2 regions of the Rhizobium sp. Leaf311 genome follow, and region 2 is predicted to be linked to the other one. Evidence: predicted binding sites of a transcription regulator. Region 2 holds the regulator's gene; the other holds the start of a gene.
The links. The regulator HrcA, encoded in region 2, represses chaperone genes, less so after heat shock. The targets are predictions, from matches to a motif close to GTTAGCACTCNCNNNNNGNGAGTGCTAAC.
Positions count from the first base shown of each region.

Region 1: groES (co-chaperone GroES) is a predicted target of HrcA. The motif match lies at 1,658-1,686, and genes of this name have one in related genera.

Region 1 is NZ_LMNZ01000004.1:268,212-271,626, forward strand. Features, by position in the region: gene groL (chaperonin GroEL) at 1-1,240, opposite strand, end outside; gene groES (co-chaperone GroES) at 1,307-1,603, opposite strand; gene chrA (chromate efflux transporter) at 1,745-3,091, shown strand; gene ASF69_RS07045 (acyltransferase) at 3,131-3,415, opposite strand, start outside.
Region 2 is NZ_LMNZ01000007.1:117,006-120,420, reverse strand. Features, by position in the region: gene grpE (nucleotide exchange factor GrpE) at 251-886, opposite strand; gene hrcA (heat-inducible transcriptional repressor HrcA) at 1,002-2,093, opposite strand; gene rph (ribonuclease PH) at 2,254-2,970, shown strand; gene rdgB (RdgB/HAM1 family non-canonical purine NTP pyrophosphatase) at 2,987-3,415, shown strand, end outside.

The sequences.
Region 1 (3,415 bases), on a different contig from region 2:
CTGGGACGATGCCTTCCTGAACAGCAGCGCGCGTCGCGTTCAGAGCGTCGTCGATGCGGTCCTTGCGTTCCTTGACTTCGATTTCCGTGGAGCCGCCAACGCGGATCACGGCAACGCCGCCAGCGAGCTTTGCAAGACGTTCCTGCAGCTTTTCGCGGTCGTAGTCGGAAGAGGTTTCTTCGATCTGAGCCTTGATCTGGGCGACGCGGCCTTCGATGTCGGTCTTCTGGCCAGCACCATCAACGATGGTGGTGTTTTCCTTGGAGATCGAAACCTTCTTCGCCTTGCCGAGCATGTCGAGCGTGACGTTTTCGAGCTTGATGCCGATGTCTTCGGAGATAACCGTACCGCCGGTCAGAATCGCGATGTCTTCGAGCATGGCCTTGCGGCGATCGCCGAAGCCAGGAGCCTTGACAGCAGCAATCTTCAGGCCGCCACGCAGCTTGTTGACGACCAGCGTCGCAAGAGCTTCGCCTTCGACGTCTTCAGCGATGATGACGAGTGGCTTGCCGGTCTGAACGACAGCTTCGAGAACAGGCAGCATGGCCTGCAGGTTCGAAAGCTTCTTTTCGTGCAGCAGAACGTAAGCGTCTTCAAGGTCAGCAACCATCTTTTCGGGGTTGGTGACGAAGTAAGGCGACAGGTAGCCGCGGTCGAACTGCATGCCTTCAACGACTTCGAGTTCGGTTTCAGCGGTCTTGGCTTCTTCGACGGTGATAACGCCTTCGTTGCCAACCTTCTGCATGGCTTCAGCAATGTCGAGACCGACCTGCTTGTCGCCGTTTGCGGAGATCGTGCCGACCTGTGCAACTTCTTCAGATGTGGAGATCTTCTTGGCCTTGGCCTGAAGGTCCTTAACAACTTCGGAAACAGCGAGGTCTATACCGCGCTTGAGGTCCATTGGGTTCATGCCGGCTGCAACAGCCTTGTTGCCTTCGCGAACGATGGCCTGTGCAAGAACGGTCGCAGTGGTGGTGCCGTCACCGGCGATGTCGTTGGTCTTCGAAGCAACTTCGCGGACCATCTGTGCGCCCATGTTTTCGAACTTGTCTTCGAGTTCGATTTCCTTGGCGACAGAAACACCGTCCTTAGTGATGCGCGGTGCGCCGAAGGACTTGTCGATGATGACGTTACGGCCCTTAGGGCCGAGCGTGACCTTCACTGCGTCTGCGAGAACGTCGACGCCACGAAGCATCTTTTCGCGCGCTGTGCGGCCGAATTTAATTTCTTTAGCTGCCATTGTAGAAAACTCCCGGGCTCACGGCCCATTGGTTGTCATGTAAGGATTGAGAAGAACCGGCTAAAATCAGCCGATAACGCCCATGATGTCGGATTCCTTCATGATCAGAAGGTCTTCGCCGTCGAGCTTGACTTCGGTGCCGGACCACTTGCCGAACAGAACGCGGTCGCCAGCCTTGACGTCCAGAGGAACGAGCTTGCCGCTATCATCGCGAGCGCCGGTGCCGACAGCGACGATTTCGCCTTCCTGTGGCTTTTCCTTGGCGGTATCAGGAATGATGATGCCGCCCTTGGTCTTGGCTTCAGACTCAACGCGACGAACAACGACGCGGTCATGGAGCGGGCGGAAAGTAGTGCTTGTCATTGTCTAATCCCTCGATCAAATGACTTAACGGACCGTCAGGTCCGCGTGATAATTGTTAGCACTCCTCATTGGAGAGTGCTAGCGAGGCAGAGATAGGGGTGCAGCAATGGCGAGTCAAGAACGCCCTGTCGGAAAAATTTCATGGAAAATGGTTATCAGGGTTTCATGACAGATATTGCAGACCCTTCCCCGACCGTCCGGCCCTCGCTCACAGAGCTCACCGCTGTCTTTGCCCGCATTGGTTGCCTAAGCTTCGGCGGGCCGGCAGGGCAGATCGGCATGATGCATCGCATTGTCGTGGATGAGAAGCGCTGGGTATCGGAAGCCCGCTTCATGCACGCACTCAACTATTGCATGTTGCTGCCGGGGCCGGAGGCGCAGCAGCTTGCCACTTACATCGGCTGGCTGATGCATGGCGTCCGTGGCGGCATCATCGCCGGAACGCTCTTCATTCTGCCGGGCTTCCTGACCATCGTCGCTCTTGCCGCGGCCTATTGCCTTTATCAGGATACGCACTGGCTGCCGGGCCTGCTGTTTGGTTTGAAAGCCTGCGTGCTGGCCATTGTCATCGAGGCATTGATCAGGGTGGCGAAGCGCGCACTGGTTAGTCGTTTTCTGGCAGGCATCGCCGCTGCTGCCTTCATCGCGCTCTTCATCTTCGGCCTGCCTTTTCCGCTGGTGATTTTTGCAGCGAGTCTGATCGGCTTTCTGCGGGCGCGTCATGCCGCTGTGGAAATGGGTGAAACGGATGCGGAAACGACATCCGTCACGCTCCTGTCGCGGGTGAGGGGTCTCGTGCTGGGGCTGGTCATCTGGCAAATCCCGCTGGCGCTGATCTTCCTTTCCTCCGCGCCGGAGACATTGGCGAATTTGCAAGGCTTCTTCTCGCGCATGGCGGTCGTCACCTTCGGCGGGGCCTATGCCGTGCTGGCCTATGTCGCGCAGGTAGCGGTGGAAACCCACGGCTGGCTGACCGCCGGCGAAATGCTGGACGGCCTGGCGCTGGCCGAAGCCACGCCAGGGCCCCTCGTGCTGGTCCTGCCCTATATCGGTTTCCTGGCAGGTTTCCGCCATGCGGAATGGCTCGACCCGATGGTCGCGGGTGTGCTGGGTGCGACGATAACGGCCTGGGCGACCTTCGTGCCGAGCTTTATCTTCATCTTTCTCGGCGCGCCCTATGTCGAAAAGCTGCGCAACAATCGTGCCCTCTCGTCAGCGCTTTCAGCCATCACGGCTGCGGTCGTCGGCGTCATTCTCAATCTCTCCCTCTGGTTTGGGCTGCATGTGCTGTTTGGCGAGGTCAAACGCATCGCCGTTGTGCCGAGCTTCGGCCCCGGCATGTCCTGGCCGGTCTGGACGACGCTCGATCCCTTCGCGACCGGATTGCTGGTGCTGTCCCTGCTGATGCTGATGCGCTGGAAGGTCGGAATGGTGCCGGTGCTGGCGCTCGGGATCGCAGGCGGCGTCCTTCGGCTTTGGCTGATGTGATGTGCCGCTGGGGAGCCCGACGGCACATCATTCGCTGCGCTATTTCGTTTCAACAACCGGTCCCACGGTGGCATGCGCTGTTGCCAGGGTAGGGGCGCGGTGGCTCTTCGACTTGTAGAACGGCCGCTCGACATATTTATGCGCGAGGTAGGCAAAAGGAATGGCCGTGGCGAAGGTCAGCGCCGCCAGCATGGCGAAGTATGTGCCCTGGCTGAGGCCCTGATCGTTCAGCACATACATCCAGCCATAGAGCGGGATCATGTGCAGCAGATAGAGCGAATAGGAGACGGTGCCGAGGAACATCATGACGGGATGCTCCAGAAA
Region 2 (3,415 bases):
CGGTTGACTGACCCGCTGTGCCCGCGCGCAGGGATGCGTTGCAGGCCGCTACGTTTTGCAAGCGCAGGGGTTTAGCTGTCTGGGACTTGAGGGATTTGGGCTTGAGATTTCAGCCTTGGAGAATGCGTGCGGCGAGCGGCTTTAAAAACCAACGCCTGCTTAGACATGGCCTGGGCAAGGTCAGCGACACTGCCAGGCGCCGTGTTGCGCGCCGCCCCGGCAGGTGCGGGGCGACGACGGTCGATTTGGGTTAAGCGTCTTTTTCGTTGACGCTGCTTGTACCCGGCTCTGCAGAGACCGGCGCATCGCCCTTGGGGCCGCCCTTGGCGACACCGACCATTGCCGGGCGCAGAACACGCTCACCAATCGTGAAGCCTGCCTGCACCACCTGCACGACGGTGTTGTTGGGAACGGCGGTATTGGGGATTTCGAACATCGCCTGATGGAAGTTCGGGTCGAACTTCTCTCCTTCTGCGTCGATCTTGCGAACGCCATGGCGCTCGAGCGCAGACAGCATCGCGCGTTCGGTCATGTCCACGCCTTCGATGAGGCCTGAAATACCGGCTTCCGAGTTCGTCTTCAGCTCGGCAGGAATGGCTTCCAGCGCGCGGCGAAGATTATCGGAAACGGCGAGCATGTCGCGGGCGAAGCCTGCGACGGAATAGGCCTTGGCATCCTTGACTTCACGCTCGGTACGGCGGCGAAGATTGTCCATCTCGGCTGCAAGGCGCAGGAATTTGTCGCGCAGATCGGCGTTTTCGGCCTTCAGCACATCAATCGGATCGGGCTCTGCCTGCTCAGGCACGGCGTTTTCTGCCGCTTCCGCTTCGGCCGCCTCGTCTACGACGTCTGCGTCAGGTCCGGCTTTTTTGGTGTCATCGGTCATGACGGTCTCCAGCTTCACATGTGTTCATGGGGTTGCGCCCGATATCGAGCTTTGCCAAGCAAAAATCAAGGCTTGCGAGCAAAACCATCTATTATTGAATGATGTCTTTTCGATATCAGCGTCTTTGGCTGGAAAGACGGGCCATGATCTGGGCCGTGTAATCGACCATCGGCACGATGCGGGAGTAGTTGAGACGCGTTGGCCCGATAACGCCGACAGCGCCCACCACGCGGTTCTCATCGTCCCTGTAGGGCGCAACGATGAGCGATGAGCCGGAAAGCGAAAAGAGCTTGTTCTCCGAGCCGATGAAAATTCTGACACCCGAGCCGGTTTCGGCGAGGTTCAGCACCTCGATGAGATTGTCCTTGCGCTCCAGATCGTCGAAAAGCAGGCGGACACGATCAATATCCTCCTCGCCGGCCAAGCCTTCCAGCAGATTGGAGCGCCCGCGCACGATGAGCCGTCCGAGCTTGCCTTCTTCATTGTCCCCTGACCAGACCGCAAGACCGCGCGTGACGAGATCCTGTGCAAGCGTGCTAAGGGCTGACTGCAGCTCCGATTTCTGCTGCAAAAGCTGCGATCTGAGTTCTGGCAGCGTTTGGCCCGACAGATGCGCATTGATGAAGTTGGCGGCCTCGGTGAGTTGCGAGGAGGTGATGCCAGCTGGCAGGTCGATGATCCGGTTTTCGACCTGATTGTTGTCGCCGACAAGAATGGCGAGGCCCTTGGTCGGCTCCAGACGGATGAATTCGACATGCTTGAGAACAGCATCGCTTTTCGTGGTCAGCACAAGTCCTGCGCCGCGCGACATGCCTGACAACATGCGGCTCGCTTCGGTCAGCAAGCCCTCAATCGGCTGTTCGCGTCCGGAGACGGGGCCAATCTGGCGATCGATGCTCTCGCGCTGCTCTGCGGGTAGATCCCCCACCTGCATGAAAGCGTCCACGAAGAAGCGCAGCCCCGTCTGCGTGGGCAGTCTACCGGCGCTGATATGGGGCGAGTAGATGAGCCCGAGCTCTTCCAGGTCGCTCATGACATTGCGCACGGAGGCCGGGGAAAGCGACATCGGCAACAGGCGTGAAAGATTGCGCGACCCCAGCGGCTCGCCATTTTCCAGATATCCCTCGACAATGCGCCGAAAGATCTCGCGTGAGCGATCATCCAGCAGCGCACCCGGTTCTTTTCCGATCGGAGGAGAAACGCCCATTCGCCCACTCTTCATTATGTCAGCAACATCGCGAATATAGTCGCTCACGGCCTTAAGTGAAATCGGAAATTCCGCGCAGGGTTAAGCTGCAGCCCGCTTTTCCTTTGCAAAAAGGCCGAGGCAGCCTTAGAAGGCGGAAATCAAAATGGAGAAGAACCATATGCGGCCTTCAGGCAGAAAAACCGATCAGATGCGCAAAGTTTCCTTTGAGCGCAATTTCTCCAAGCACGCAGAGGGTTCCTGTCTGGTCAAGTTCGGTGACACGCATGTGCTCGTTACCGCAAGCCTTGAAGAAAAGACGCCACCATGGCTGCGCAACAGCGGCAAGGGCTGGGTCACCGCCGAATATGGCATGCTGCCCCGCTCCACCCATGAGCGCATGAAGCGTGAAGCCGCGTCTGGCAAGCAGGGTGGCAGAACCCAGGAAATCCAGCGGCTGATTGGCCGTTCTCTTCGTGCCGTTGTCGATCTGCAGGCGCTTGGCGAGCGCCAGATCAGCATCGACTGCGACGTCATCCAGGCCGATGGCGGCACCCGCACCGCTTCCATCACCGGCGCATGGATTGCCCTTCATGACTGCCTGAAGTGGATGGAAAGCCGCAACATGATCAAGGTGGAGAAGGTCCTGAAAGACCATATCGCCGCCATTTCCTGCGGCATCTTCGCCAGCCAGCCGGTGATCGATCTCGATTATCTCGAGGATTCCTCGGCTGAAACCGATGCGAATTTCGTCATCACCGGATCCGGCGGCATTGTCGAAATCCAGGGCACGGCGGAAGGCGCACCCTTCTCGGAAGAGGAATTCCTGACGCTGCTCGGCCTTGCCAAGACCGGCTGCGCAGAACTCGTTGAGATGCAGAAGCAGGCAATCGCCTGATCCGGAGCGAAGCACCATGCGCAAACTCGAGACACGCACCATTGTCGTTGCCAGCCACAACAAGGGCAAGATTGCCGAGATTGCCGATCTGATCGGCCCTCTCGGCTTTTCCGCCAAGTCTGCGGCCGAGCTGAATTTCGCAGAGCCCGACGAGACCGGCACGACCTTCGAGGAAAATGCCGCGATCAAGGCGCTCGCCTCGGCGAAGGCCTCCGGCCTGCCAGCGCTGTCTGACGATTCCGGTCTGGTCATCGACGCGCTGGATGGCGCGCCCGGCGTCTATACCGCCAATTGGGCCGAAACGGCTGACGGTACGCGCGATTTCGCCATGGCGATGCAGAAGGTCGAAGATGCGCTTCGCGAACGCGGCGCGACCGAGCCTTCGGCCCGCACCGCCCGCTTCGTCAGCGTGCTGTGCCTCGCATGGCCCGATGGCCATACGGAA